DNA from 2 places in the Pseudoalteromonas sp. NZS127_1 genome. Region 2 is predicted to be linked to the other one. Evidence: riboswitches for the same ligand, from Rfam matches in the RefSeq annotation. Region 2 holds a riboswitch; the other holds the start of a gene.

Region 1 (15,905 bases), on a different contig from region 2:
CAAGAAAGCTTAAACAAACGACTGTAGCTAACATTTTCCGAACTACCAAATTGTTGAATGTACATAAGGCCTTTAAAGCCAGCTATTAAACTAGTAAAAATAAAAGCTGACATTAAAGTGTTATTACTTACGTACTCTTGAGGCTCTTGCTGAAAGCCTGCATACGCACCCAGTAAAGATAACAACAAGGAAAAAGGAAGGATTAAAAGTAACGACGTTTTTATATTATTTTTATTAACAGTCATTAGCATTAATAAAGGAAAGCTCATAGAAAATGTAATAAGTGAGACTAGCCATGTAGGGCTTGTTGCTGGCCACACATTGTTTTCTATACTGCTATATAAAAGAGTAAGAGCAATAGCCTGTAATACAGCAAGTGTAATTATAAAGGGTTTAGGTATCTGACTATCCATATCTGTTCTCAGCGATAAGTTTTAGTTAGTTTGCGTTATTCGTTCCTATTTTACAATTGCTTCACATTTTCAAATAAAATGCTTTGCACAGGGCTATATAATCAGCCGTGTAGGTATTATCTAAGTTTCTAATACACAGTGTTGATGATTCTATATCGCTTTTTACGTAGCTAAATGTCATTAAACTGCGGCTAATATCTTTATTTGGCGTGGCTTTCACTTGGCAATGAGTATTTAAATAAAGCCCATTTTGAGTAGCAAGCTCAATAAATAGCACGCCTTCAACTCTCGGGAGTATTAAGCTAAAGCGAGAGCTTCTATGGCTTAAACGTTTAAACGCATTAATTAACTCTTCAAAACTTAGGCCGTCGGTATGGCGTGCGGTATTACGCGCAACATTATCGCCTTTTAAACTGTGATTAAAATACGGTGGATTAGAAATAACCACGTCAAATTTAACTTCACTACTAAAGCTTTGAATAGTTTGGTGCGTAATACTTATAGTTGGCCACGGGCTATTAGCTACATTTTGTAATGCTTGGGTATAGGCGCTTTCGTCAATTTCTACCGCAGTTATATCAAGCTCATTACTGCGCTGCTTACACATTAGTGCTAGTAAGCCGGTGCCGGTGCCTATATCAAGTAATGACTTTGCACCGCTTAAATTAGCCCATGCGCCAAGCAAAATGCCATCGGTAGAAACTTTCATTGCACAGTGGTCGTGTTCAACTTTAAATTGTTTAAATACAAAACCAGACATTTTTTCACCTTTTCATTCACCAAGCGCAGCATAGCGCGTATAATCAGGGTAATTGTCCCTTATTTTAGACACTCTATGCAATTTTCTGAATTTGATCTTGATAACAAGCTACTCGATGCCATTAATAAAATGGGCTACGAGACGCCAACCAGCATTCAACAACAAGCTATTCCTGAAGCACTACAGGGGCGCGATATTTTAGCATCTGCGCCTACTGGTACAGGTAAAACAGCGGCATTTTTAATTCCGGCTATTCAGTACTTACTGGATTTCCCACGTCGTGACCCTGGTTTTGCGCGCGTACTCGTTATGACCCCGACTCGTGAGCTGGCTTATCAAATTCATGAACAATGTGAACTGCTAGCTAAACGCACACACCTAAAAATTGGTGTAGTAACAGGCGGTATTAACTACGGCACGCATAAAGAAATTTTTGAAAAAAATAATGATATTTTAATCGCCACACCAGGTCGATTAATGGAATACCTAGAAACCGAAAACTTTCATGCTGAACACGTAGAAATGCTTATTATTGATGAAGCAGATCGCATGTTAGATATGGGTTTCAAAAAAGAAATGAGCCGTATTTGTGACGAAGCTAAAAATCGTCGCCAATGTTTTTTATTCTCAGCAACACTTGAAGGTGACAGCGTAGAAAGGTTTGCTGAAAAAACATTAAGCGACCCAGCTCTATTAGAAGCCGAATCGTCACGTAAAGAAAAAGCTAAAATTCACCAATGGGTACATTTAGCCGACGATTATCATCACAAACTTGAATTATTAGTTAATACGCTAAAAAACCCTGACGTAACTAAAGCGATTGTGTTTGTTAAAACTCGCGAACGCTTAGAAACATTGATTGGCGAACTTACAACTAATGATGTAAAAGCGGCGTGGTTACGCGGCGAAATGCCACAAGACAAACGTATGAAAGCCATGGAAAACTTCCACAGTGGCAAAACAAGCATATTAGTTGCTACCGACGTAGCTGCACGTGGTATTGATGTATCTGACATCAGCCACGTTATTAACTTTGATATGCCGCGTACTGCCGACGTATATGTACACCGTATTGGTCGTACTGGCCGTGCTGGTAAAAAAGGGATAGCAATATCGCTAGTTGAAGCACACGATATTGGTATTTTATATAAAGTAGAGCGCTACGTTGAACAAAAATTAAAACGCCGTGTAATTAGAGGTGTCGAGCCACAGCATAAAGAAGCTAAGCCACCGGCTAAAAAACGTAAAGATCCAGTAAAAATGAAAGCCAAGAAAAAGGCTAAGGTTAAAAAGAAAAAGTAACCTAAAACATTTTTATACTAAGCCGACTTTTGTCGGCTTTTTAATGCAAGCCTTGCAGGCTCTGCTGTTTGTACCTGTTACATATGTAACCCAAGCATGTAACTCATACTCATTTAAATGTAATTTTTGCCCACCTGAATTCCCACTTAATAAAATTCCCTTATATTTCATAGCGTTAATATTGGCACCGAAATTGTAACTACAAAGATAACCTAGCCGATGGAATTTCCATATTGTGGCTGCACTATTCACCGTAATGTAAGGATTAAGTTATGAACCGCTTCAAGTTAACTATCGCTTTAGTATCATTTTGTTGTTTATTTTTATTAGCTTGCGCTACAAAAGTAAGTGCAGCAACCAACATGGCCGTAGTAAGCAGTGTAGCCACTCAACCTAACTTACAACAAGCTATCACCAACACCCTACGAACTAATCCTAACCTAGCGTTAAGTGATATTCGCGTGCAGGTAAAAAATGGTGAAGTAGATTTATACGGTGAAGCACAAACTGGTTTTCAGCGCGCACTGGCTCAAAAGTTTTTAGAAAATATGGATGGGGTTAAAATCATTCGTAACAAAATTAGCGTTATTTAATACGCACCACATAAACTTATTTGTATAACTAATTCATAAGCGCGGCTTGTTACTCCAACACAAGCTGCGCTTTTTTATGTTTATTTTTTGTAGTTATTTCAATTTATCTAGTTGTTGAATAACATCACTTAATTTAAAACTACTTTTTTGTGAATTAAAACTTTCAACAAAAACTTCTTTAAAACTGCTTACCGTAGAATCTTCATTTAGCTCAAAAGGAAAACCCTTAAGTTCCTTTGTTTTTGGGTTAAACTTATAAACAAAATTGTCACCACTTAAACCCGCTGAAAAAACGTAATGATGATTATCAACCCATCCTGCCGCGCCATGAAATAGAGCAATATTTATTTTATCGTTTTGAGTATGTACGCCGACTTTAACTACATTATTTTTATTGAATGCGGCTTTTGTTATCTCTTTACTGGGGATAAACCAAAACCCTTTTGTATTACCCACAAACACAGCTAAATATTCATTATCAGGTGACCAAGTGATAACGTTACTTTCATAACTTTTTCTAGGGCATAAAACATCATCTGAGCTACAAAACTCTCGTAACTTCTCTTTTTCAATATATGCCGCTTTATTTGGTAAGATTAATGTAGAGGTAAGGTTTTTGTTTTTATCGAGAAAAAGTATTTCAGCGGTATTGTTATCTATATTTAATTTATAACTCACATCATATTTAGCATTATATTCGTTACCTACTGAAATAAAGCTAATAACTAGGCTTGAAAATAAAATTATTTTTGTAAACCATTTAATCCTTAACTTCATTTGTTTGTAACCCTAATATCTAAAAAAAATACACCTTGTATAACCAATAATTGCATAATAAATAGATAAAAGGGAAACTTACCTTATAAAAAATACGTTACAAAATCTGCTGGAGAAAATAATTAATGAATAAAGAAAAGTGACTTGAACTAATTAAAAAGCGCATTTTTTACTCTGTAAAAATGCGCTGTTGGTAAGTAACTATTTCCCAATGCTTTTGCCTAATGAGCTTTAACTAAATTACTCACTTTGGTTAGAGTCAGTACCGTCGCTACTGTCTTTATTTGATGACTGCTGGCTTATTTTGTCGCTTATCATGGCATCGAGTTTTTCGCCGCCTTTAATACCAAAATCTAAAGTACGAATTGGGAATGGAATACTAATGTCAGCCTCATCGAGTGCCTGCTTAACGGCAACAACACCTTTGTGGCGTACCGTCATAAAGTCAGGCTCACCTGGGTATTTAATCCAAAACCACACCAGTAAGTTAATGCTGCTGTCGCCAAAACCTTCGGCGTATACAGCGGTTTCGTCTTTACGTATTACGAAGTCAAATTCATTTATTTTTTCGACGATGACGTCCTTTGCTTTTTCTATGTCGTCGCCGTACGAAATACCTACAGGTACTTCTATGCGCCTAACACCTAGCGTGGTGTAATTTTTTAGTACATTTCTAAATAATACTTTGTTTGGTACCAGTATTAACTGCCCATAAAAGCTCTCTATTAGCGTGTTACGTAGGTTTATAGAATGTATTGAACCAAACACGTCATCGGTTTCTATTACGTCGCCTGTTTTGAATGGTTTGCGTACACCCATAGCAATACCGGCTATTAAGTTTTCGGTCATATCCTGAAAAGCAAAACCAATTGCTAAACCAACAATACCCGCACCAGCAAGCAGTGAGGTAACAGTGCCTTTTAAGCCAACAAAATCGAGCGCTATAAATAAGCCTATACACAACACAATAACTTTAAAAATTGACGCCATTAAGTCGGCAATTTGTTTTGAGTCGAGTGAGCGGCGTAATACGTTTTTCATCAGCTTGCCAGCAAAGCGTGCCAATATTGAAAACACAATTGCGATCAGTATCGCAACTATAAAATTAGGGATATGACTTATTACAACATCAAACCACCCTCCGAGCTTTTCTTCTATTAGTTTTTCGGCTTCGTCAATTGACGGAATGCTGATCATTTTATTTGCACCTATTTAATTAGTGTTCTCATTAATATTAGATGAGATTGCAAATATAACGCCAACATCAAAAAAGCCATGCAATGCATGGCTTTTAAGTTTTTTATTTAAGCTTATAAACCTAATTTTGTTCGTCGCGCATAAATACCGGCTCAAGCTCTTTAACTGTTGCCTCTGGGCTAAAGTAATAACCTGCTACCGTAAACTCTTTAAGTTGGCTTAACTGCGTTACTTTATTTTCGATAATGTAGCGCGCCATCATGCCGCGTGCTTTTTTAGCGTAAAAGCTAATTACTTTGTATTGACCGTTTTTACAGTCTTTAAAGTGTGGGGTAATAATTTGTGCATTTAATGCTTTCTTATCTACCGCTTTAAAGTATTCGTTTGAAGCAAGGTTAACTAAGTATTGCGCGTCTTGTGCTTTTAATACTTCGTTTAATTTATTCGCTATTACGCTGCCCCAAAACTCGTATAAGTTTTTGCCACGCGAGTTTTCAAGCTTGGTGCCCATTTCTAGGCGGTAAGCTTGCATTAAATCAAGTGGTTTTAATAAGCCATATAAGCCAGAAAGGATACGTAAGTGGTTTTGTGCATAATCAAGCTCGCTAGCTTTAAGCGTGCTTGCATCTAAACCGCCGTATACATCGCCATTAAAGGCAAGCACTGCTTGTTTAGCATTACTTTGTGTAAACGGCTGCGCCCACTCGCTAAAGCGTGCTGCGTTAAGCCCAGATAGCTTGTCGCTAATTTTCATTAAACTGCCAATTTGCGCTGGTGTTAGTTCACGGCATACTTTCATGAGCTCTTCGCTGTGCTCTAGTAATTCAGGCTGAGTGAACTTGTCTGTTGCGGGTGGCGTTTCGTAATCAAGATTTTTTGCAGGTGAAATAACAGTGATCATAGTTAGCTATTGACTTGTAATTTATTTAGTGTCAATTTCAACATTAAATGAAACGAAAAGCACGTTTTGTTTAAATAAATCCTCTCTTAATAACCCATGCATTGCCGTTTTTTTATTGATCAGGACATAAGACCTATCAAGCATTGTCACACTGTTGCAGTATGGATTGTATATATTAAGAGTGATTAGATTATTCTTTTAACTTGCTTGGAATGAGGAAAGCAAATGACTTCAGCTCTACAAAGGCTAAAACAACATTCATCTATCGTGGCCGACACTGGCGATATTGAAGCGATCAAAAAGCATCAACCAGAAGATGCAACAACAAACCCGTCGCTTTTATTAAAAGCGAGCGAGATTGAAGCTTATAAGCCTTATCTAAATAAAGCTTGGAGCTATGCAAAAGAAACCGAGCAAGAGCCAGCTAAACAACTTGAACTAGCATGTGATTACTTTGCCGTATTACTAGGTAAAGAAATTAGCGAGATTGTACCTGGTTATATTTCTACTGAAGTAGATGCACGCCTTTCGTTTAATACGCAAGCTACGATTGATAAAGCACATACTCTACTTAGCCTTTACGAAAAAGAAGGCGTAAGCAAAGACAAAATTTTAATTAAAGTTGCGTCTACATGGGAAGGTATTAAAGCCGCTGAGCAGCTAGAAAAAGAAGGCACTAAATGTAACCTTACTTTATTATTTAGCGATGCCCAAGCCCGCGCGTGTGCCGATGCAAATGTATTTTTAATTTCGCCATTTGTTGGCCGTATTTTAGATTGGCACGTTGCTAACGGCATGGAAAAACCAACCGATCCGCTACAAGATCCAGGTGTTCAGTCTGTACGCAGCATTTTTGAATTTTACAAACGTCATGACTACAAAACAGTTGTGATGGGTGCAAGTTTCCGTAATACAGGCGAAATTATTGCACTTACAGGTTGTGACAAGCTAACTATTAGCCCTAATCTTTTAGAAGATTTAGGTAACTTAGAAGGCGCACAAGAATACTTGCTAGAAAGCGATGTTCCACAAGAGCCAAAACCAGAGCCTTTAACAGAAGCACAGTTCCGTTGGTTACATAACCAAGATGCTATGGCTACTGAAAAACTAGCTGAAGGTATTCGCTCTTTTGCTGATGCACAAGAACAACTGGAAGCACGTTTTAAAGCAATGTAATTTGCTTTAAACATACTTTAAAAAGCGTCGCTATTGCGGCGTTTTTTTATGCCTAAAATACGCTATTCCTTAATATAAATATTGATATAAACCTTCATCAATTCATCACATCTTCGTAACATTACTGTCACTTTTTTGTTCTATTTTAGCTAGGCCTGTGGTATAGGTATTCTTGAGGTCAATAAAATCAATAGGAGAAGTACATGGATAGCCTAAACGATATATTAGAGATATTAGAAGGACCAGATACAACAAGGAAAACCTCTCAGAAAAATAAAAAAAGAAAATGGCGGGAAATAGAAGCAATAAAAGACAAACACCGCTTACGTAAAGAATTACAGGAATATGATTTTTTTACAGACAGTATTGCGATTGATGAGCTAAATTTTTAATCCAATACGCCCCAACTAAACAAAAAGGCTTTCATTATATGAAAGCCTTTTTTAATGCGCTGAAATTAGCTGTATGAGATAAATTTATTATTCAGAGCCCAGGTTATTTACACCTGCCAGTTAATCGGCTTTTTATCTTGGGCTTGTAATAGCTCATTCGTTTTTGAAAAATGCTGACAACCAAAAAAGCCTCTATGCGCCGAAAGTGGCGATGGGTGCGGCCCTTTTAAAACATGATGGCGAGCGCTGTCTATGCCCTTACCTTTTTTCTGTGCATGTGCGCCCCATAAAATAAAGACTACACCTTCGCAGTGTTCATTAATGTGCGCTATTACGTTATCGGTAAATTGCTCCCACCCTAAATGCTTATGGGAATGCGCTTGCCCTTGCTCAACGGTCAGTACGGTATTAAGTAAAAACACGCCTTGATCTGCCCAACTTTGCAAGTAACCGTGATCAGCAATAGTAAAACCAGTAATGTCGGTAGCTAACTCTTTGTACATATTTTTAAGCGACGGCGGCAGCTTTTTTACATCAGGCAATACCGAAAAACACAAGCCATGCGCTTGCCCTTCTCCGTGGTATGGGTCTTGTCCTAAAATTACAACGCGGATGTCATTTAGTGCTGTGGCATCAAAAGCACTAAATACTTGAGGTTCAGGCGGATAAACAGCAACACCTTCATTGCGGCGATTAGCCACATACTCTAACGTTTCCTGCATGTAAGGTTGCTGTAATTCACTTTCTAAAAATGTAGCCCAATCGCTCATTGTGTACTCTTAATCTGTTTACGTGATGCGTCTATTTTATCACACATATCCGCGAGTCCATCTAGCATGCGCGGAGTAAAACGATGTAATAAATCGGCATTTACGCTAATAAATTGATCATTTTTAACAGCGGGCACTTCTGGCCACTTTTGCCAATTAACAACCGGCTGTGGCGTTTTTGATTTTTCATCAGGGATAATAATAACTTGTGGCTTAGTAACAATGACATTTTCGATACTAATTTGTGGGTAATCTGTAACGCTATCGGCAAATACATTACTTACATGGCATGTTTCAATCAGTTGGCTTATCCACGTATTTTTACTTACTGTCATCATAGGCTCAGCCCATAACTGATAAAATCCGGTAATATTTTTTTTATCTTGCTGGCTTTTAACAATCGCGTTTAGTTTTTGTGTAAATGCATTTGCCGCTTGCTGGCTTTGCTCAATATTCCCTGTAAATTCACCAAAAGTAAGTAACTCGTCGGCTACACCAGCGATTGTGGTCGGGTTACTTAAATATACTTTTATGCCCAGGCGCTCTATTTGGGCTAAATCTTCGCTTTGATTTCCGCTTTTCCACGCAATTACTAAGTCGGGTTTAAGCGCCAATACTTTTTCAAGCGAGATGCCGTAATAACCCCCTATGCGCTCAATACTTTGGGCCTCAGCAGGATAGTCGGCATAATCAACCGTGCCCACAATATTATCGCCCGCCCCTATGGCAAATAGGTTTTCAACTATATGTGGTGCAAGCGCGATTATTCGCAGTTTTTTAGAATCATTAGTCTGCTCTGCAAGTGCACTGCCCGATAAACTAAAAAGCAGCAGCCCAATAAAAAACGCTTTAAACATTAGTAATCAAACCCTTCAAGCGCTTTTATGCCTGAATCGAATGCATGTTTTACATTACGCACTTCGCTTACTGTGTCGGCAAGGTCGGTTAAAGTGCGGTGCGCTGCACGCCCTGTAATAATAACCGACTGCATTGGCGGGCGGTTATTAAGCGCTGTTACTACTTCATCTAAATCAACGTAACCGTAAGTCACCATGTAAGTAAGTTCATCGAGTAATACTAAATCAATACTGCTATCAGCAAGCATGCGTTTTGACTCTTGCCATGTTGCTTGGGCGGCTGCGGTATCAGCTTCTTTATTTTGCGTATCCCAGGTAAAACCGGTGTTCATTACAACAAACTCAACACCTGCACCTTGTAATAAATTACGCTCGCCACATTCCCAAGTACCTTTGATATACTGGCAAACGGCTGCTTTTTTACCATGACCTACGCAGCGTGCTACAACGCCAAAACCCGAGGTTGATTTACCTTTACCATTACCCGTAATCACCTGAAAAATACCTTTAACATCTTGTGCGGCAGCAACACGTGCATCCACTTGCTCTTTTACTTTTTGTTGGCGTTGTTGGTGCTTATCGTTATTTTGTTCAGTCATTATTGTGCCCTTCATAAATCGAGATAATTTGCTGTATATTTAAATGCGTTTCGCACATGGTTGCTAAGCGCTCTAACTGCTGCTCGCGGTGATCGGTAATACTAATAGGATTAATGGTAGCGCTTGGTTTTACCCATTTTAAAATTTGCGATGTCGCATCGGCTTCATCAAATAAACCATGTAAATAGGTGCCTGCAATAGCATTATCGTCACTAATAAAGCCATCAGTTTTAAAGCCATTTGGGTGGTTTTCGTCAAAGGTTAAAAACGGCTTATTAAGCGCTGCACCTTGGCTAATACCTGCATGTATTTCGTAACCACTACAGGGTGTTGATTGGTTATTTAAAAGTAGTGTAGCGGTTATTTTGGTTAATACTTTTTGTGTTGTCAGCGTGGTTTCAAAATCGCACAGAGCAAGCCCATTTACTTGCTTTAATGACGATTCAATACCATCGGGATCGTTGAGCGTATTGCCCAGCATTTGCATGCCGCCACAAATTCCAAGTACTTTGCCACCATAGCGTAAGTGGCGCTTAATTTGTAAATCCCAGCCTTCATTTTTCAAAAAGGTTAAATCCCCCAGCACGTTTTTACTGCCTGGTAGAATGATCAGATCAACTTCTGGGATCGTTTGCGTGTGGCGCACATAATTTATATTAATGTTTGGGTGCAAACGCAGTGCATCAAAATCGGTATGATTACTAATGTGTGGCACGAGCAGCACTGCAATATTAATTGTGGCATTGGTTACGTTATTATCAATTGCAACGGCGTCCTCAGCGTCAAGCGCTAGGTCGTGCAAATAAGGTAATACACCAAGTACGGGTTTGTTTGTGTATTCTTCAAGCCAATCTAGCCCGCCTTGCAGCAAACCTATATCGCCTCTAAAGCGGTTTATAACAAAGCCTTTTACGCGCGCTTGTTCTGACTCGCTTAACAACGCAAGCGTACCTACCAAATGTGCAAACACACCACCTTTATCAATATCGGCAATTATAATAACAGGGCAATCTACCTCTTCGGCGTAACCCATATTGGCAATATCGTTTTCACGCAGGTTTATTTCAGCAGGGCTCCCCGCTCCTTCAACAAGGAGTAATTCAAAGCGTTTAGCTAAGCGGTTATGTGAGGTAATTACTGCATCCATCGCGACTTTTTTATAGTCGTGATATTTGCCAGCTTCCATATTACTAATGGCTTTTCCGTGAATAATCACTTGTGCGCCCGTGTCGCTATTAGGCTTAAGTAATATAGGGTTAAAATCTATTTCGGGCTCTACTTTAGCTGCTATTGCTTGCAAAGCTTGCGCACGACCAATTTCGCCGCCATCTTTTGTTACTGCGCTATTAAGTGCCATATTTTGTGGTTTAAAAGGCGCAACCTTTACCCCTCGCTTAGCAAATACCCTGCAAAGGGCTGCAACTAAAGTGCTTTTACCTGCGTCGGAAGTAGTGCCTTGCACCATTAAGGTTTTCATGGAATTACACCCTTCGCTTTCTAAAAAACAATAAACTTAAAAAGAACACACTACCAATAGCAGCAGTAATAACGCCTACGGGCAATTCTTGGTTTTTTAGCAAGGAGCGCGAAAGTACATCAACCCACACCATAAATGTACCGCCCACTAAGCTGGTTACCAGTAAGCCAGCGATGGTGCCTTGGGATATAAAAAAGCGCACAATGTGCGGCACCATTAATCCTACAAACCCAATACCACCACACATAGCCACCAGCACAGCGGTAATTAATGAGCTCAAAACCAGCATAAGTATTCTAAAGCGCTGGACCCTAACACCTAATGTAATTGCGCTTTCATCGCCAAGTAACATAGCATTGAGTTGCCTTCTAAAGCTCAGCATTACAAACGTACACAATGTGATTACCAATAAAGGTAACCAAAGCGTAGCCCACTGCGCACGAGCAAAGCTGCCCAGTGTCCAAAATAAAATAGCGGCTACCGCCTGAGGGTCGCTCCAATAAAGCAACAAACTGGTAAATGCACTAAATAAAAATGACAGAGCAACACCAGCTAATAACATTGATTCTACCTGTGCACTTTGCTGCCTACCTGCAATAAGTATTAATAAACTCATAGCGAGTAAGCTGCCCAGCAATGCTGCTGCCGATAGCATAAAGCCTGCGCTAATGCCTGCTAGCGCCATAAGTAACACCACGCCAAATGAGGCACCCGACGATATACCAAATAAGTAAGGATCGGCTAAAGGGTTGCGCGTTACCGTTTGTAAAATAAGCCCCGCAATTGCTAAGCCAGAGCCTGCTAAAAAGGCGAGTAATGTGCGTGGCATTCTTAGTTCAAAAATAATACGCGAATTAAAAGACGCATCATTTGAGAGTAAAAAGCTATTAAATACATCTTGAAGTGAGGTCTCTGCTGCGCCAAAACTAAGTGCTGCAAATAAGCTAAATAAAGCAGCTACAACACTTATAAATAGCGCAAATGATTGGCGAGTATTAACTGCGCTCATATTATTTGTAGCCATAAAAGTAAGTGATATGAGGGATGCTATTTCCCGACTTCGATATTTGCGGGTGGTTATTTACTTGGGCGCAAACACCAAAAACGTCGCCTAGCATGTTTTCGGTTAATACCTCACTTGGCGTGCCTGTATGTGTAATTTCACCGTTTTTAATAACCACTAGTTCATCGCACATTGCAGAGGCTAAGTTTAAATCGTGAAACGATGCAAATACCGTTACACCCAACGATTTAGCAAGCTCCATAACCTGTATTTGGTATTTAACATCTAAATGGCTGGTTGGTTCGTCCATAATTAATAGTTGAGGTTGCTGCACAATAGCACGAGCAATAAGCGCTCTTTGTTTTTCACCGCCTGAGAGCGATTCAAAACTTTGATCAATATGATCCACTAACCCTACGGTGTTGATAGCTTGGATGATTTTTTGTTTATCAATATTGGTTATTGAGCTAAATAGCGATTTATGAGGCGTTAGCCCAAGTGCAATAACATCAAATACGCTTAAGTTAAATTGCGAAGGGGTTTCTTGTAAAACAACCGCGACTTTTTTTGCGTACTCATCACTTTTTAGCTGCCAAATGTCGGTGTTGTTAAACTCTACAACGCCATCACTTGGTTTATTAAAACGATATAAACAACGCAATAAGCTCGATTTACCTGCGCCATTAGGTCCAATTAAACCAACAAATTTACCTGTGGTTATTTTAAGGTTTATTTTTTTGAGAATCGTTTTATTGCCAATACCCCATGATACGTTTTTAACGTTTAGTAAAGGCGTGTTTAGCGCTGATTTAGTGTGCAACAGTGAGTCCTTGGTAGGCGTGTACTCACTAACAATACAGCTAACAATAACTAGTGCATTAATAAAAATGAGTAAACCCGCTCGTTAAAAAATTATACCAATCTATTTAGATATAGAACCTATTAAGCGATAAATTTAATTCGTTAAATTGTTCAAATATTTATGCTGATTGGTATTGCTCATTTGTATCTGACTTAAAGCGTTGTACTAATTACAGTTACGGGAATAGTTGAGGATTTGCACCTCATTCCAAATGAGGGTCTATTATGGGCGGGTAAATAATTTAAAGCAAAAAAAACCGCGCTCAAAGGAGCGCGGTTAAAAAGGGAGTGTTCTAACTAATTAGACTAGTCGTTAAAACTTGTATTCCATACCTAAGCCTACGTAATCTTGGTCAACATTGTTGTCCATGTCAAAGCTTGAGTAAAAACCAAATACTTTAATGTTTTTATTTAATTTGTGATCAAGACCAACTGAAATTGCTGACTTATCGTCGCTGTCGTCAAAGTCCATATCTTGGTATTGCACTTTAAATGTGTTGCTACCCATGCTGTAAGCAGCATTTAGCAAGTAACCATCCGCTTCTGCGCTGCCATCTACTGCTTCTTGTGTTTGGTACATTGCACCCAATTTAAAGTTTTCGATTTTACCTTGGATTGATGCACGCACTACGTCGTAGCCATTTACTTCACTATCGGCTGCAATAGAGGCGTATACCGCGCTCTTTTTAAGAGCCACGTCACCGTATGTCACCGCCATTGAATAACCGTTATCAGCGTCTACATCGTCTTCAGCTACAAAAGTAGCAAGTACTTTAAAGCCTTCGTATGAGTTTGATGAGTAGCTAACTGTGTTTCCTAAGCGGTTTTCACCTTTAAATACATTTTTAATATCGCCTTCAAGGTCGTTAAATAAATCTAACTTACCTTGAGATTGCTTAAGCGCAGTATCGTTACGACCAATTACAACCTGACCAAACGCACCTTTTAAACCAACGTATTGGTTACGCGCAGAAATATTGTCGTCGTTATCGCCTTTTGAATCAGCATCAGACACATCAACTTGAAACTCAAACTTATATACCGCTTCTAAACTATCATTTATTTTTTCAGAACCTTTAATACCAAGACGAGATGCATTACTTTTTATCTCGGTAAAAGACCCTTCGCCATCATCAGATGATTGCACTGTTACATTCGCTTTACCGTAAATGTCTACGTCGGCAAGTGCATTAAAAGATAAACCACTTAATAGTGCTAAGCATAAGCTCGATTTTACAAATTTCATGTTATTTCCTTGGATAATCACAAAAGACTAATTTTCAAAACTGCTGCATTTTGTCATTCCTAAATGACAGTAATATTACAATAGAAATATTACTGTCTTTTTTTGTTAATAAAAATGCATTAAATATGAAATCAAAATAACATGAAAGCCTAGTAGATGGTCGTACTTACTTACCTTGCTTTAATGACAAGCTTGGCGTCATTTGCGAAAGTAAATTAACTAAGGTTTCTATTAGCTCTTTTTGCTCGTTGTCTCTGTGATACGCAATAAATACGTCTCTTGAGGTGTTTTCTACCCCTTTAACATGAAACAACTCACCTTTTTCTAAATGCCCTTCAACCAATACTTGAGGTATAAATGCACTACCACCACATTGCAGTATTAAATCAAGTGCAATACGTCCCGTGCTGGTTCTAAAGTAAGGTGGCGTTTTTCCTGTAAACTGACGCGCATGCCAAAGAGAAAAAGTAGTTCCCCAATCCACATACACATATTGATTATCAAAAAAGTTTTCGTTCGTTGCGGTGTCGTATCCGCTTACTGGAATGATTGGCAACTCACAAATACGCTCTACTACGAGTTCATCTACTTTTGGTGGATCAAATAATATTGCCAAATCGAGAGTACGCTCTAATAAAAGTCGAGTGCTCTCTTGTTGTGCTTTAACTTCTGCAACTAACGACACGCCCGGCATCGCCGATACAATATTTGTTATACCAAACTGTAAAAAAGCATCCCAAATATTAGGCGTTCCTGCTAAGCTAATTTGCTTATGCATATTGTCGGCAAGTGCAACATCGACTTTGGCCCGCTGCATGCCCGTAATAATCATTTGTGCGTGCGGTAATAAGCGCTCGCCAGGTGCTGTAAGTTGAATATTATTACGCTGGCGAATAAACAAATTAACACCAAGCCCTTGCTCTAATTGGCGAATTCTAAAGCTCACTGCAGACTGCGTAATATAAAGGTTTTCGGCCGCTTTACCAAAGTGACGCGTACGCACTACCTCAACGAATGTTTTTAATAAATCGATATCCAATTTTTTATCCTCACGATAAAAATAATTTGTTTAATAAATTGCCAAACTTGCATCATACTCCAGCTAATTAATTGGGTATGAGGATAAAGCTATGAGCAATAACATTTCATTACTACGCCAAGCATTTGTTAGCCAACGTCAATTTTATGATGATCAGAATTTTCCACGTGGTTTTAGCCGCAGCGGAAACTTCACCTTATTAGAAGCCAGTATATTAGAACAACACGGTGTTGTTTTAAGAGGCTTATACAGTAAAACAATTGAGCCGCAAAACGAACATCAAGAACAGTTTGTAGCAGTAGTCACTGGCTCACAAGAACCTACTAACCCAATCGAACGTGCTTGGGTAAAATACTTAAAGCTAACGACCTGTAAAACTAAGTTTCATACTTTATTTGGCCGCTCAAAAATGTCAGGACCGGCACCGATTAGCCAAGAGTATTATTCAGAAGCGGATAATCTGTAAGTACTTAAGTTATTTGCTTTTTTGCGTTTTAACAGTTACAACTTGTATAAGCAAATATTTTTGCAAAATATAAACA
Region 2 (15,905 bases):
ACACTAACCGTAGTAGATAACGCACGCAGCGAACTTGAAAAAATCAAACGCAACCTACCTGAAGGCACTACAATTCAAGACAGCTACGATTCGTCTGTATTTATTAAAGAGTCTATTAATGAAGTTTACAGCACACTTGCCATCTCTATGGGTTTAGTCGTACTCGTTATATTTTTGTTTTTAGGCAATATACGAGCAACGCTTATCCCTGCGGTCACCGTACCGGTCGCACTTGTTGGTAGCTTTATGTTTTTGTTGGCAATGGGCTACTCAATTAACTTACTAACTTTACTTGCCTTAGTACTGGCCATTGGTTTAGTAGTAGATGATGCCATTGTAATGCTTGAAAATATTCACCGTCGTATTGAACTGGGTGAGCCGCCGTTACTAGCTGCATTTAGAGGCGCGCGTGAAGTAGGTTTTGCTATAGTAGCAACCACGCTTGTACTAATATCGGTGTTTGTGCCATTAGTATTTATGGATGGCCGTATAGGTGCATTATTTACTGAGTTTGCTATGGCGGTAAGTGCTGCCGTATTTTTCTCAAGTGTTACAGCACTAACTCTCGCACCAGCCTTGTGCTCTAAAGTACTTAAAGTATCAGACAAACCAAATAAATTTAGCCAATGGATGGACCGCCAGTTTACTAAAATTGAAGTAAGTTACCGTAATTCACTCTCCACCAACATAACCCGTAAATGGGGTTTAATGGTGAGCTTATTATTAGCTGGCTTTGTTAGTTACTCGTTGTTTTTACAAGTTCCCTCTGAGCTAACGCCAAAAGAAGATCGTGGTACGTTCTTTATTATGATGAGCGGCCCAGAAGGCGCAAGTTACGAAAATAACGCCGCTAATATGGCTAAAATTGAAGAGCGCTTAATGCCTTACTCGCAAGCCGGTGAGCTAAGTCGTGTACTTGTCCGAGTGCCTGGCTGGGGTGGCAGCGGCGGTGTTGCGATTGTGGGTATGGCCGATTGGGATAAACGCAAACGCTCAACGTGGGAAGTAATGGATGAAATAAGCGGTAAAATGCAAGAAGTTACCGATGTTCGTGCATTTGCCATTATGCGCCGTGGTATTGGTGGTGGTGGCTCATCTCGCCCAATTGAGTTTGTACTGCAAGGTAATGATTACGCTCAACTAGCCGATTGGCGTGACCGTATAATTAAGCGTGCTGAACAAAACCCAGGTTTAGTAAGAATCGATCATGATTATAAAGAAACCTTCCCGCAGTTTTTAGTCAGCATAGATAAAAACAAAGCTGCCGATTTAGGCGTTTCGGTATCTGATGTAGGCCGTACACTAGAAACAATGCTTGGCCAGCGCCGTGTTACGACCTTTATTGACCGCGGTGAAGAATACGATGTGATTTTAAAAGGAACAAAAGAAGATTTTACCAATCCTACTGATATTTCAAATATATACCTTAAATCACGAAGCGGTGAACTAGTTCCACTTGATAGCCTTATCAGCTTAAAAGAAGAAGCAACCGCGTCGCGCTTAAACCGTTACAACCGTATGCGCGCAATTACACTAAGCGCCAACTTAGCCGACGGTTATACCCTTGAACAAGCGCTTAACTTTTTAAACGAGGTAGCCGCGCAAGAAAACGATATAGATGGCGCAGTAGATTACAAAGGCGAGTCGCAGCTTTATTACGAAGGCGCATCAGCGATGACCTACGTATTTATACTTGCACTCACCGTTACCTTTTTAGTACTTGCTGCGCAGTTTGAAAGCTTTATGCACCCATTTGTCATTATGCTTACCGTACCGCTTGGTTTAATGGGCGCTATGTTTGGGCTTTGGGCTACAGGACTGACCTTAAATATTTACAGCCAAATAGGTATTGTTATGCTCATAGGCTTAAGTGCTAAAAATGGTATTTTGATTGTGGAATTTACTAACCAATTACGCGATAAAGGCGTTGAGTTTAGTGAAGCAATACTACAGGCAGCTACCCAGCGCCTTCGCCCAATAATAATGACCTCACTTACAACCGTTATGAGCTCTGTTCCTTTGGTTTTTGCTTCAGGCCCCGGCGCCGAAAGCCGTATGGTAATTGGTGTAGTTGTGTTTACAGGGGTTATTGTATCTACCCTGCTGACTCTTTTTGTTGTACCTGCTGCGTATTATGCTCTATCGAAAAATACACAATCACCTGAGTTTTTACAACAAAAGCTGAATAAACAAGCTGCTGAAAAGCCTTTCGAAGAGATCTAATCTCTTTATTGCGCCGTAACCTTGTTGTTGCGGCGCATACAATTTATGCTCGCCTTTAAACTCCATATACATTTTAGGAATACTTATGAGCTCAACAACGCAAGTAGCAACATTTGGTGGCGGCTGTTTTTGGTGTATAGATGCAGCATTTAGACGTGTAAATGGCGTATTAGATGTGAGTTCTGGCTATACCGGTGGCGAAACCGACACCCCAACCTATAATTCTGTATGCTCTGGCACAACCGGGCACGCTGAGGTTGTTAAAGTTGAATTTGACACCACTGTAGTTAGCTTTGAAACACTGCTAGCAATGTTTTTCACTTTGCATGATGCAACACAATTGAATCGTCAAGGTAACGATATAGGCACACAATATAGAAGCGTTGTTTACTATCACGATGAAGCCCAACTAAAGCAAACCAATGAAATGATAGCTCAACTGCAAAGCCATGTGAGTGAGCCCATTGTAACAGAAGTCAGCCCTGCCACTACGTATTATCCAGCAGAGCATTATCATCAAGATTACTATAACGAAAACCCACAGCAGGGTTACTGTAGTATTTTAATAGCACCTAAATTACATAAGTTTGAAACTGTGTTTAAAGAATTCTTAGCTGACTAGCTAATTTGAGCAGTTAAATTGATTAGTTAAACTTAGCTACACATTAAAAAGCCCGACGTAAGTCGGGCTTTTTAATATTAATAAATACCGTTAAAACTGGTAGCTTGCGCCTGCAAAAAAGCGACGCTCTGGCGTGTTGTAGTAATACACTTGACCCGTTGTAAAATCAGTATTTGAATCAACAGCGTTATACTCTTTATCAAATAAGTTTTCTACACGAAGCGAAACTTCAATATGCTCATTTACTTGATAATTACCCGCTAAGTTCCAAAGCGTGTATGATCCTAAACGCGTCACAGCACCTTGTCGGTCACTACGATATTGCATGTCTAAGCTTGCATCAAAAGCACCAAACTGTTTTGCAAGTTCCCAGTTAAAAGTACGTTTAGCAACATTACGTAACTCTGCGCCCGTTTCTTCGTCTTCTGCACTTAAATAAGCAAAGTTAAGGTTGCTATCAAAACCAAAAAACTGCTGAGATAAGCTAAATTCAACCCCTTCATAACGTGCTTCATCAATATTAGCTAATGCAAAGTTTGCATCGTAATCAATTTTATCTTCTATATCGTTTCTAAAAATTGCAACATCAACTTGCGCAATATCAAAGTCCACACTCAAACCTAACTCACGGTTTACTGATTTTTCAGGCTGTAAATCAGGGTTACCATAAAGTGGGAAATATAAATCGTTAAATGTAGGGGCTTTAAAGCCAGTACTTTGGCTTATACGAAATGTTGCATCTTCAGATAAATGATAACCCGCAGCTGCGGTATACGTTGTTTCGTCGCCAAATTGCTCGTCGTCATCTTGGCGAACAGTTAAATTAGCTAATACTTTATCTGCATCGTAGTAAGCACCTACAAACACAGCAAGTACATCTCGGCTGTCTTCAACAAATAGTTGCGAACTATGAGATACATCATCGTTGTACCAATTGATACCACCACTAATGTTAAGCTCATCAGATAATAGGTATTGGCCGTTATAATCAATTTGTGTGCGTTTAGTTATAAAAGTACTTGTTGTTGGTCCAACTGAAAAATCGACATATGTATTGTCTGAATCATCCGTTGCTAGCGCTAAATCAATACTGTGCGTTTGGTTAGTGTAGTTTTTACTCCAACCTGCAGAAAGCTGATAGTTTTTAAAATCATCTCGTTCAATCGTACTGTCGGCTGGGCTAAAGCGACTGTCGTAATCTGCAAATCCTTCACTGTATTGACCTAATAACTTAAAGTCGCCGTAGTGTGCATCAGTATAATTTACTTTAAAACCAAGGTTTTTATTTTCATAGCCATCTTCATCTGGTGCTACGCCTTGCAGTACATCAAAGTTATCTGTTTTTTCAAAGCCTGCATTAAATGCTGTTGTTATATCGCCTGATTTTACAGAGCCTGCCACTTGATAATTTTGGTAAGAATCAGAACCAAACGTAGCACTCACAGATAAGTTATCTGATTCACGCGTTATAATGTTAATTACGCCAGCAAGTGCATCAGAGCCGTAAACACCCGCGCGAGAACCCTTAATAATTTCAATGCGTTCAATACTATTTAAAGGGACATTATTTAATGCTTTTTGACCAAGTGTTGCTGAGCCTGTACGTACACCGTCAATCAAAATTAGCGTATCGCCAGAGCCAGTACCACGAAGTGACACACCTGTATTTTGGCCAAAACCACCGTTTGGATTAACCTGAAAACCAACTCGCGTGCTTAATAAGGTTGGTAAATCGCGTACGTTGCTTGCTTCTATTTCTGCACGCTCAATAACATTTACACTTGCTAAAACGTCATTGATTGATTGCTCAAATTTATTAGCTGTAACGGTTATTTTTTCAATTGATTGCTCTGCGCCAGACACAGAAAATGAAAGCGCAGCAGAAATAGCAACGCCTAAAGTTGTTTTGTTTAACATGATGTCCCCTACCTTTGCCCACCGCAAAGATTTAAGTAAGTAAGATTGCATCAAGGCCGGTCTCCGGACTCAGTAAGCACATCAAAATATGCAATACTTTACCGTTGCGGGGGCAGTGTTGGGCTTGTAGTCATCATGAAAACGCACCAACTTCCCGATTATCCTGCTAAAAAAATCATTACATGAAGTGGCTAGCAAGCACCTTGAAAATATGTCGCTATTGTGAGTATTTTGTTTACAAATGTCAATGGACGTCTATACAGCTAAAAACCTTTAAAATGCAGTTAAGGGCTAGTATAGTTTGAAGAAACGCCATATTTATTAAGTAGCTTCTAAAGTTGTATTTGTGCAGTACGTAAGCTTAGTATTTCATCCATTTTATTACTAGTGATCTTATTTGATTTAGAGTTAACTAAAAAGTGCGTTTCATAAACGGCATCTGGTACGTTACTTTTATAGAGTAAATCCATATTAAAAGTATTTTGATTTTTAAAATATTGGTAAGCAATATTATTTAAAACGCCTACTTCCGCGCGCTTTAATAGCAGCATTTTAACCACATTGAATTCATCAATGGTTAAACTTACTTGATGTTCCTCACTTAAAAATTCGGCATCTGTATTAAATCCAGCAAATTGATACGAGTACCCCAGAACCCCAACCTTTGTTAATGACGTAATGTCGTCAAAGTAAGCTTGCTCATTTGTATTTTCTTTAAGCGTATAAAGCTCATTTTTGGTAATGGTATAAAATTCGGTTTTTTTAATATTCTCTTGCGCTGATTGTGGGATCCATTGCAGTGCCATTAAAAATAAAACATCAAAATTATTTTTTTCAACTGACAAAGCAAGCCTTTTTACAGGTAGAGACTTAAGTACGAAGTTAAACTCCTGCTGTGCGCCGTTTAAAATCTTAATAAACTCAGGAGCAAAACCCTGCTTTTTTTGCGCATTAATAATAATGGGAAAGTAGCCATCTTCAACCAGTACATCAATATCAACTGTTTTTGATAAGCTTGGTTTGGTAAATGTAAGCAAAACAAATAACAAAAATAATTGATGAAGTTTCATTTTAATACCTTCTAGTGTGAAGTACTTAATTGCATGTGATTAAATATAATAGCTTAAATATCAAAAAGAAGATTAATACATACGGGAGTATCTAGGCAGCAAAGAGGGATAATAGTGAGATATTTAAAAAGAGTAAGTAGCTTCAATCTGTCTGTAAGTATAAACAGATTAAAGCATGCTTAATTTAAAACTATTTATTAATTAATCGCGGAAATTTTTAAACTGAAAAGGTTGACCTAGCTCAGCACTGCGCACTACTTGCATAGCCTCTTGAAGATCGTCACGTTTTTTACCCGTTACACGTACTTCTTCGCCTTGGATAGCAGCTTGAACTTTAACTTTAGAGTCTTTAATGGCTTTAACTACTTTTTTAGCCATGTCCTTTTCGATACCCTGCTTTAAGCCAACGTTACGAAATACATTTTTACCTGCACGGGTAATATCTTGAAGCTCTAAGCTTGATACATCCATACCACGCTTAGATATTTTGTTAGCTAAAATATCAAATAATTGCATAACCTGAGAGTCTGCTTCAGCTTTAAGCTTAATTGTTTTGTCATTTAGCTCAATAGATGCATCAACGCCTCTAAAGTCAAAGCGAGTCTCTAGCTCACGATTTGCATTATCAACTGCGTTTTTAGCTTCGTTCATTTCTACTTCAGATACAATATCAAATGAAGGCATTGGTTTGCTCCTAACTATTTAATCTTAATTTTATGTGGTAATTATAACGCTAAAATTATAAATCTTTACATTTTTCTGCATCTTGTTCAGGTGCGATATTAAATTAGTTTGATATACTTGCGCCTCTTTTTTAAGCGATTTTAGGATTTGTCGTGACAAGGCGTGTTTATCAAGCAATTTTTTTAATCAGCATAGTAGCTTTTACCTTTTTATTTGCCAAAGAAATAAAAGGTGGCGTTGTAAATTTATTTCCTCATGTTGATAAAGTCGCCCATTTTGGGATTTTTTTTATACTAGCCATAATAATGGATAAAGCGTTTAAGCTTCCTTTATATGCGCAAATACTTTTATTGGCTGGTTATGGCGCCTCTATAGAAATAATGCAAGACGCACTTCCATATAGGCAAGCATCACTCGGTGATTTTTTTGCTGATTTTGCAGGTGCCGCAAGCTACTTTTTACTTAGAGTAATTTTTACACCTCGAAAAAAGAACCCATATGGCTAATATTTTAATTGTCGGCGATGGTGCTATTGGCTTGTTACTTAGTCATTTTCTAAGTGCGTCGCATAATGTCAGTGTTTTAACTCGCAAAAGCCCAACAAATACCCGCTTTTATAGTCGAGGTAAGGGTGCATCTAAAAAAATTGACGCACACTTTATTGCATTAAATCAGCTAAATAAAGCGGCTGAATTTGATGTTGTTTTATTTACCGTTAAAGCCTTTCAAGTACTTGATGCATTTACGCAAATAAAGCCTCTTCTACCAAGTCATTGCTCTGTTGTACTTTCGCATAACGGAATGGGTAATGTTGATGAGGTAAATAGCCAGCTAAGCACTCACCAAGCACTCTACTTTTTAACGACAAGCATAGCGGGCTTTAAATCAAACCAATACATTGTGCAGCACACTGGTGAGGGACAAAGTGTTATTGGTGCTTGTAATGAATTAGCTTTTCAAAATAGCGCGCCAATAGCTGATATTTTTAAAGTAATACCCAGCCTAAAGTTTACTAATAACATTCAGCAGCTTCGTTTTGAAAAACTACTCGTAAATATTGCCATTAACCCATTAAGCGCTTTAAGTAATGTAAAAAATGGTGAGTTACGCGCACCTAAGTACAACGCTATAATTTTTAATGCACTCACTGAAGCATGCAATATAGCAAAGGTACAAGGGCTTAATATCCCATTGATTAAAGCACTTAATACCGCTTATAAAATAATGGAATTAACGTCTGACAATTACTCTTCAATGCAGCAAGACGTCGCGCATTGCAGAGAAACTGAAATATCAGCTATATGTGGCTATATTAGCCAACAAGGCAAACTTCACGGTATTCCTACACCTTACAACGATGAGTTGTTTGTCAAAATTCAGGCAAAAAAAAGCGTGGTATAAACCACGCTTATATAAATTCTTAACTTTAAGACGACAAACCTTATGGGCGGTAAACTTTTACCGTTTCAAAGCCTTGTTCGTGCAGCATAAGTGCCTGTAGTTGGCTCATTACGCCTCGATCACAATATAAATAGTAGTCGGTGTCTTTTGGTAAATCACCAAACTTAGTCGCCAGACGGAAGAACGGTAAATGAACCACTTCAACACCGTCGATTGCAAGCGGTGCAGCTTCTTCTTCTTCTGGTGAGCGAATATCAACTACCACAGAGCCTACAGGCAAATCAGCAACCGATTCAGCTTCTTTAAGTTCTTGTTTGGCTTCTACGTCAATATCACGCACGTCCATTATACGTGCGTTGTTTACAACGGTATCAAGTACATCAAAGTCGAACTTTTCTTCTTCACCAAGAATAACGTCTATTTTGGCTTTAACCGTTGGCTTTTTAGAAATAACACCACAGTATTCAGGCATTGTTTCTGCCATTTCGGCCGTACCAATTTGACGAGCAATATTAATAATTTCTTGCTTATCGTGTTGAATAAGCGGGCGTAAAATAAGCGTTTCAGTAACACGGTCAATCACGCTTAAATTCGCTAATGTTTGACTAGATACTTGGCCAATACTTTCGCCAGTGACAAGTGCTTGAATGTTTAACTTTTGCGCAACCACACTCCCTGCGCGCATCATCATACGTTTAAGTACAACACCCATTTGACTGTTTTCAACGTTTTCTAAAATTTCAGCAACAACAGGTTCAAAATCAACCGTTACAAATTTAACTTTATGTGTAGAGCTGTATTTTTTCCATAAGTAGTAGCTTGCTTGCTTAACGCCAATTTCGTGCGCTGCGCCACCTAGATTAAAGAATAAAAAGTGTGTGCGTGCGCCTTTACGAATCATTTGGTAACTTGCTACGCCAGAGTCAAAACCACCAGACATAAGCGAAAGCACATCTTCTTGAGTTGGCAAAGGAAAACCAGCCATACCAAAATGTGTATGAGAAACAATGTAAGCTTTATCGTCTTTTACTTCTAAGCGTATTGTTACTTCTGGGCGGCTAAGCTTTACGCTTGCGCCTTCAATATGCTGATTTAATCCACCACCAACATAACGCTCTAAATCAGTTGAGGTAAAATCGTGTTGCCCTATGCGCTTAGCACGAACACAAAAGGTTTTACCTACAATAGTATGACCAACTAAAGCGATGGTTTTTTGATAAATATCATCAAGAGTTTCGAATTGTGTTTCGGTTACTTCAATAAATTGAACAATGCCAGGGATGCGTTTAAGGCTATCGATAAAATCAAGGCGAACTTGCGCGTCTTCAAGCTTTGTAACAACTGAAATGTTATCCCAGTTATTTCTTACTTGTACTTTTTCGTCAACACGGCGCAATACAATTTTAATGTTATTTTCTAACACTTTAGTAAAGCGTTTACGGACTGAACGGCTTTTAATGGCTATTTCAGGATGTAGTTTGACGATAAATTTAAGCATAGTTCACTCTTAGACTGCGGGAATTCGCGCTCCCAGGCATTTGGCGCGGGATTATAGCAAAAAATTCAGCGCCTAGGAAATAGCCTATTACTATCGATTAAACTACAGCTAGGGCCTGTTTATCTTTCGAGGTTAAATTTGCAGCAGTGTGTTTGGTATTTAGGCAAGGCAGAGCCTATGTAGTGTGGTTATTCCCCATAAATAGGCGATAACGTAGCATAAATACCAAACAAGCGCTGCCCAAAGGGTTTAGCCTAGGGGCGATTAACTCTTTGTTGCTTGGTTTTTACTTAGCCCACTAGGTTACAAACCTCGCGTCGCGATTTAATCGCCCCTAGATTGAACAAATTTTAATCCTGAAAGGTCAACAGGCCCTAAGGCTTGTTGCGCTAATTCAGTATATTTTTCACGTAGCAGGTTCATTTTATCAATGCTTTTATCGGTACTGTACGCTCTAAATAATGTAAGTACTTTTAAAATGCCATGATATATATCTTGCTCAGCAAGCGTACCACTTGGCCTACGGGCTTTAATATAAGGCGTCCAAAAACTAACCGTTAACTTTAATGTATGTGCTAAATCAATGACATCTTGCTCATCAATAGCAATCATTTCACTATCGCGAAGTCCTAAAATAATTTTACGAACTTGCTCTAACAACTCTAACTGAAAATCAATATAAGCTTGTTTTAAATCAGCATCTCTAGAGAGAATATCCCCGAGATTATCGTAAAAAAAATGATAGCGCCACATCAGCTCAAATAACGAATCTAGGTAAGCCGTTAAATGATTAAATGCATCATCATCTTTATTAATAGGTTTAAAGTGAGTATTTAAATGATCGCGATACAGCGCAAAAATATGACGGATAATGTCTTCTTTATTTTTAAAGTGATAATAAAGATTACCCGGGCTCATCCCTAAGTTTGATGCAATATGATTTGTCGTTATTGCACGCTCACCATTTTCGTTAAACAACAAAATACTGGTGTGTATTATTTTATCCTTGGTATTCATATGCTAATACTCAAATTATCTATAGGCTACATTACACTCAAAAGAGGTAAACAGTATAAACAAATATGAATCATTAAAACACTCCCACCATGGACTGACCTGTTTAAAGAAAGTAAGTGTTTATATGCTTTTTTAGCTAGGCTGCTTTGTGGCATAAACACTGTTAAACTAGCGCTAAAATAATAAATAGTGAACATTATGAAAGTTATTGCAATTTACCCTGGCACCTTTGATCCACTAACTAATGGGCACACAGACCTTATTCAACGTGCAGCTAAAATGTTTGATACTGTATTAGTTGCGGTTGCTAATAACCCAAGTAAAAAACCCTGCTTTAACCTTGAAGAACGTGTTGAGCTTGCAAACACTATTTTAAGCCACATAGATAATGTTAAGGTGATTGGTTTTTCTGGTTTATTGGCTGATCTTGCACGCGAGCACAATGCTAATGTGCTTATTCGCGGTATTAGAGCTGTATCTGATTTTGACTATGAATTTCAATTAGCTAACATGAACCGCCGCCTGAACCCCGACTTAGAAAGTGTATTTTTAACACCCGCAGAGCGAAATTCATTTATTTCATCAACACTCGTTAAAGAAGTAGCTCGCCACAATGGTGATGTAAGCGAGTTTGTAGACCCTGTAATTGTTAAAGCGCTAAAAACTAAATTGGGTTGTGGTAGCAGTTAATAATAAATAAGGCCTGTTAGCACTGAAATCCATTACTAATAGGCCCTTTTATTAAACACTTTATTTAGCTTTCCTTCTAACCAAGTAAGTTTTAAAACATCTTTACCTATAAAGAAAACTAAAACCATGGTCAAATCTGTAAAATTTATACCTACTATGTACACCCACCAGAACCACCAAAAATCATAATGGTGCATAACATCATTATCTATATACATTGCAAAAAATAGTAAGGTGTTTATACCTAAACCAAATAATAAATAAATGTATATGCTGCTAATCTTTATAAAAAAACCAGATAAAATAATAACAAATAGAGTAATAATATCGAATAAGAAAAAATCGAAGTAAGTTATTGCGTCCATATCAATAAACATACTAGAAGAGTAAGAAAGTGCCATGATGAAAGATAGCCAAACAATGCTTTTATCTGCGCTATTTATAGAGCTTACTAAAGAATATAAAAAAGCCATCAAAAAGCCATCAAAAAGCCCCACTGTACAAAAATACCTATATAAAACGAGATATTTGTATTTAAAAGTAGCTCAACCATTTTACTCCAACACTAGATAAAAAATTATTATACCGCTTTACATATTACGGCAACATCAAATAAAGGCACAAAATCACTCTTCTTTTAAGTTGATTTTTACTGCCTCAGCGATTTAAATGTAACTTTCTAACACTCTTCAAGAGCTTATTTAAGCCTAAAACATCCTTGTTGATGATCAACACCAATGCCATTGTAAAATCGACAAAATACATTCCAAAAATATAAATAGTCCAAAACCACCAATAGTAAAGAGTACCTGCAATTTCAATATCGTAGTGCATACCTAAAAATAAACATGCATTAATAAAAAGGCCTACAATTAAATAGGAGAAAGCAATTGGTACTAATTTTTTATATATAAATCGCCAAAGTATCAGGGCGCTGATAGTAGCAAGATCATAATAGAAGTAATTTAGATGAGGACTTTCAATAAGTGGATCCATAAAAAGGCTAGATATATATGAAACCATCATTATAAGTGAAAGATGCGTTCTACTTTTATCATTTTTATTAATACTCGATGATAGGTTATATAAAAATGCGATTAGGAAGAACCATGTAAATAGTATTGCTACGTTATATCCTAAATCAACCAGAGCCCAAAGTATGTCAGCCACTAATATTATTCCTTCTCATAATACTATTGTGGAACCATGTTTTAATTGCAGCTAAAGCTAAAAAATCTTTGTTTATAAAAAATATAGCTAGCATCATAAAGTCGGCTAAATTAACAACAATTGAATAAAAAAACCAAAACCACCAAGGTTCGTAATTATTATAAACTGACACATCTATATACATACCAAGAAATAATGATGAGTTTATAGTCAACCCTAACAACAAGTAGCTCGATATAAGATTTTTAATAATGAAAAACCTTAAAATAATGATGGCTAAAATAGTTGTTATATCAAACAAAAAGAACTGAAGGTACGATATGTGTTGTATATCGATAAACAGGCTTGAGGAGTAAGAAATTGACATAACAAATGATAACCATACAGCTTCTTTTTTAGGTGTGTTAATACTTACAACTAATGAGTACAAAAAAGCCATTAAAAAGCCCCACTGTACAAATGCTCCTATGTAAAAAGAAATTGCTGGATTAACTAGAATATTATCCATTATTTTTGAGATTTTTATTGAATACTAGTGAAAGAATCATTAAAACATCGAACATATTAACGCCAACAGAATAAACACTCCAATACCACCAAGGCTCATAGTTATATAAGACGTATAGATCGTAATGTAATATTAAGGTAAGCACAGCATTTATTATTAACGCAAAGATGATGAAGTGAAAAGCTATAGAGCGGTGAAGTACTTTAAAGTACTCTAAAATTAACAAAGCTAAAATTGTAATAAAATCGTAGAGCGCCGAGTTTAAATATAAACTGTCTAATAAGCTTATGTAACCACTGGAAATATATGAGCAGAGCATAAGCGCAGATAAATAAACAGTGGATTTATTTTCTTTATTTATAGTAGAGGCCAAACAATACAGGAAGGCCATTAAAAAGCCCCATTGAGTGAAAGCTTGCATATAAACCATTAGGGGTTCAGTAACATACATTTAAGCTAGGTTACTTTGTGTGTATCGTTTGACTTGAAGTAGCTGAGGATTTTGTTCTTTAATTTGTGAAAACCGAGAAAGTCTCTATCTACGATAAGAGCAATAATCATAATAAAATCTATTATATTTACTCCAAATGTGTATAAGTCCCACAAAAACCATGGTTCTCTATTGCCGTTTAAATAAAGGTCATTATATATACTTAGACTTAATGTCGAGTTTATGAATAACCCAATAATTATGTAAATAAAAGATCGAGTTGTTTTTCCAAAAAATGAATAAGTCAGAAAAAGTGCAAAAATAGTAGCATAATCATATAGAACCCAATCTAAATAAACTGAATTTTCAATTGAAAGCCAAGTAAATAAATAGTCCGAAGCTGAATAAGACACCATCATGATAAAGGAACTGAGTAATAAGGTAGTTTTTCTTTTAATATCTAACGCAAATACAAAAACATTAAAAAAAAACGCCATTAAAAAACCCCATGTAGCAAAAGCTGACAAGGAAAACAAACCAAAAAACTCAGTTATAAACATCAACGACCTTTTTAAATATTACTTGGGCTTAACAGGGCTAAGATCTACTAAAACACCACCACGTTGAATTTCAGCACTGGCGGCACTCATCGCCTCTTGAGAGATGCTTACTGTATCAGATTGCAGGGTTTTAGGGCTAGCAGTTTGTTCCATTGCAGGCTTTAATTGTTGTGTTTTGTTGTATGCTTGCATTTGTACTTGGCTATTAGCTGAAACTTGCATGTGATTGATCCTTGTAAAAGTTTTAATTATATTTGGTGCAACTTTTAACCACATTATTATGTAGATAAATGCATCACCTGTTTAAAGTAGTGATAGCTATTTTGCTATCTACCTTATACAAAGCAACCAATGTGCCAACTTTTTTTGACATCTTAAAACTCACTCAAAACATACTTATATAATCAAACCAAACAGCTCCGACCAGTTTACTACAAACATAAAAAAACGCACAGGGATAACCGTACGTTTTTTGTATCCAGGGAGTTTAAGCTACGTATTTACACGGGATCTCCGCACGTGTACTTAGCTTCAAAATATATTCCATTGCTACTTCGTCACAATTTTCTTTACGAAGGCAAAGTTCACAATCTTTCATTACTTTTTCAGGCAAAGAGTCTTTGCTACAAAAAGTAAAACGTTGTTGTTCAAAAAAATCTGGTACGCGTGTTAATACAATAACTCGGTTAAGTGCCAATTTTTTGGCTTTAGTAAGTAGATGATCTACAAGCTGTCTACCCTGCCCCGACACTTTACTTTTTGGGTCTATACCCAATGAGCGTATTTCAGCAAGGCCGGTATCGTAAATGTATAACGACGCACAGCCCGACACTTTTCCATTTATTTCCGTTACTGCAAACTCGTTAATAGAGTGCACCATATCGCTTTTTGCACGAGGCAGGTTTTCACCTACCGTTGCCCAATGCTGTATAAGTGTGGCAATTGCTTCTACATCATCTAAATTTGCATCACGTACCGTTATTTGCTGTTTTTTTTTGGCTTCTTTAACAGCATTAGTTACTTGTTCAATAGACGTCCCACCAAGGGCTTTACGTGCTTTTATACATGCATCAATTTCAAGTACTGGGTAAACATCGTCTTCAAATACAGTGTTTACTGATTTGTACTGCTCAAGCGATAGCTCTTCAAGCGTTTTACCTTCGCTAATCGCAAGCTGTACAAGTACACCTACAATGTGATGCCCTTCTCTAAATGGCACACCTTTAGCAACTAAGTAATCAGCAAGTTCGGTGGCATTTGCATGCCCTCCTTTTGCTGCAGCAAGTGTCTTATCGCCGTTTACTTTAACGCCTTTAATACATGCTTGCGCCATATGAATACATGCAAGCCATGTTGGCATAGCGTCGAATAGCCCTTCTTTGTCTTCTTGCATATCTTTATTGTATGCAAGTGGCAGCGCTTTTAACGTCATCATCATAGCGCTAAATGCACCAAACACACGTCCGGTTTTACCGCGAATAAGCTCGAGTGCATCAGGATTTTTTTTCTGAGGCATGAGCGATGAGCCTGATGTTACGTTATCAGCAAGCTCTATAAATCCGGCTTCACCCGAATTATAAAAAATCAAATCCTCTGACATACGAGATAAGTGAATCATCGAAATAGACGCACAACTTAAAAGATCTAAAACAAAATCACGATCAGATACACCATCAAGGCTGTTTTTTGTAGCCGCTGTAAAACCTAGCCCATGCGCTAATGCTTGGCGATCAATCGGATAAGCTGTACCTGCTAATGCACCACTGCCTAATGGGCAAAAATTCATGCGCGCTTTAGCATCTTGCAGGCGGCTTTCATCACGCTCTAGCATCTCTACATACGCCATACACCAGTGGCTAAACAATACTGGTTGTGCGCGCTGTAAGTGCGTGTAACCTGGTAATATTGTGCCAAGCTCTCGCTCTGCAAGCGCTACAAACTCGCCTTTAAGCTGTGCAATAGCATCTAGTAAATGGTCAGCCGTATCACGGCACCATAATCTAAAGTCGGTGGCAACTTGGTCATTACGGCTTCGGCCTGTATGTAATTTTTTAGCTAAATCACCTACTTTTTCAATTAGAGCTGCTTCAACATGTGAATGAATATCCTCTGCAC

What was found. Region 2 has a riboswitch for cobalamin ahead of I6F50_RS04250 (TonB-dependent receptor). Riboswitches for the same ligand answer to the same signal wherever they lie in the genome.
Region 1: linked by a shared signal. The riboswitch ahead of I6F50_RS08165 (ABC transporter ATP-binding protein) and the one ahead of I6F50_RS04250 (TonB-dependent receptor) in region 2 are both predicted to bind cobalamin.

The regions. Positions count from the first base shown of each region.
Region 1 covers NZ_JADYXO010000006.1:187,355-203,259, reverse strand. Annotated here, with positions in the region: gene I6F50_RS08235 (DUF4153 domain-containing protein) at 1-413, opposite strand, end outside; gene I6F50_RS08230 (tRNA1(Val) (adenine(37)-N6)-methyltransferase) at 475-1,173, opposite strand; gene srmB (ATP-dependent RNA helicase SrmB) at 1,249-2,475, shown strand; gene I6F50_RS08220 (BON domain-containing protein) at 2,748-3,068, shown strand; gene I6F50_RS08215 (hypothetical protein) at 3,162-3,845, opposite strand; gene I6F50_RS08210 (mechanosensitive ion channel family protein) at 4,086-5,042, opposite strand; gene yaaA (peroxide stress protein YaaA) at 5,164-5,943, opposite strand; gene tal (transaldolase) at 6,169-7,119, shown strand; gene I6F50_RS08195 (DUF3545 family protein) at 7,323-7,511, shown strand; gene ung (uracil-DNA glycosylase) at 7,619-8,281, opposite strand; gene I6F50_RS08185 (cobalamin-binding protein) at 8,278-9,138, opposite strand; gene cobO (cob(I)yrinic acid a,c-diamide adenosyltransferase) at 9,138-9,737, opposite strand; gene I6F50_RS08175 (cobyric acid synthase) at 9,730-11,214, opposite strand; gene I6F50_RS08170 (iron ABC transporter permease) at 11,219-12,223, opposite strand; gene I6F50_RS08165 (ABC transporter ATP-binding protein) at 12,225-13,037, opposite strand; cobalamin riboswitch at 13,200-13,324, opposite strand; gene I6F50_RS08160 (porin) at 13,392-14,324, opposite strand; gene I6F50_RS08155 (LysR family transcriptional regulator) at 14,491-15,363, opposite strand; gene I6F50_RS08150 (DUF413 domain-containing protein) at 15,455-15,829, shown strand.
Region 2 covers NZ_JADYXO010000002.1:267,441-283,345, forward strand. Annotated here, with positions in the region: gene I6F50_RS04240 (efflux RND transporter permease subunit) at 1-2,223, shown strand, start outside; gene msrA (peptide-methionine (S)-S-oxide reductase MsrA) at 2,309-2,845, shown strand; gene I6F50_RS04250 (TonB-dependent receptor) at 2,936-4,762, opposite strand; cobalamin riboswitch at 4,799-4,983, opposite strand; gene I6F50_RS04255 (ABC transporter substrate-binding protein) at 5,095-5,832, opposite strand; gene I6F50_RS04260 (YajQ family cyclic di-GMP-binding protein) at 6,034-6,516, opposite strand; gene I6F50_RS04265 (VanZ family protein) at 6,669-7,022, shown strand; gene I6F50_RS04270 (ketopantoate reductase family protein) at 7,015-7,917, shown strand; gene thiI (tRNA uracil 4-sulfurtransferase ThiI) at 7,958-9,415, opposite strand; gene I6F50_RS04280 (TetR/AcrR family transcriptional regulator) at 9,740-10,432, opposite strand; gene coaD (pantetheine-phosphate adenylyltransferase) at 10,631-11,122, shown strand; gene I6F50_RS04290 (hypothetical protein) at 11,158-11,619, opposite strand; gene I6F50_RS04295 (hypothetical protein) at 11,780-12,292, opposite strand; gene I6F50_RS20260 (hypothetical protein) at 12,285-12,800, opposite strand; gene I6F50_RS04300 (hypothetical protein) at 13,809-14,012, opposite strand; gene argH (argininosuccinate lyase) at 14,278-15,905, opposite strand, start outside.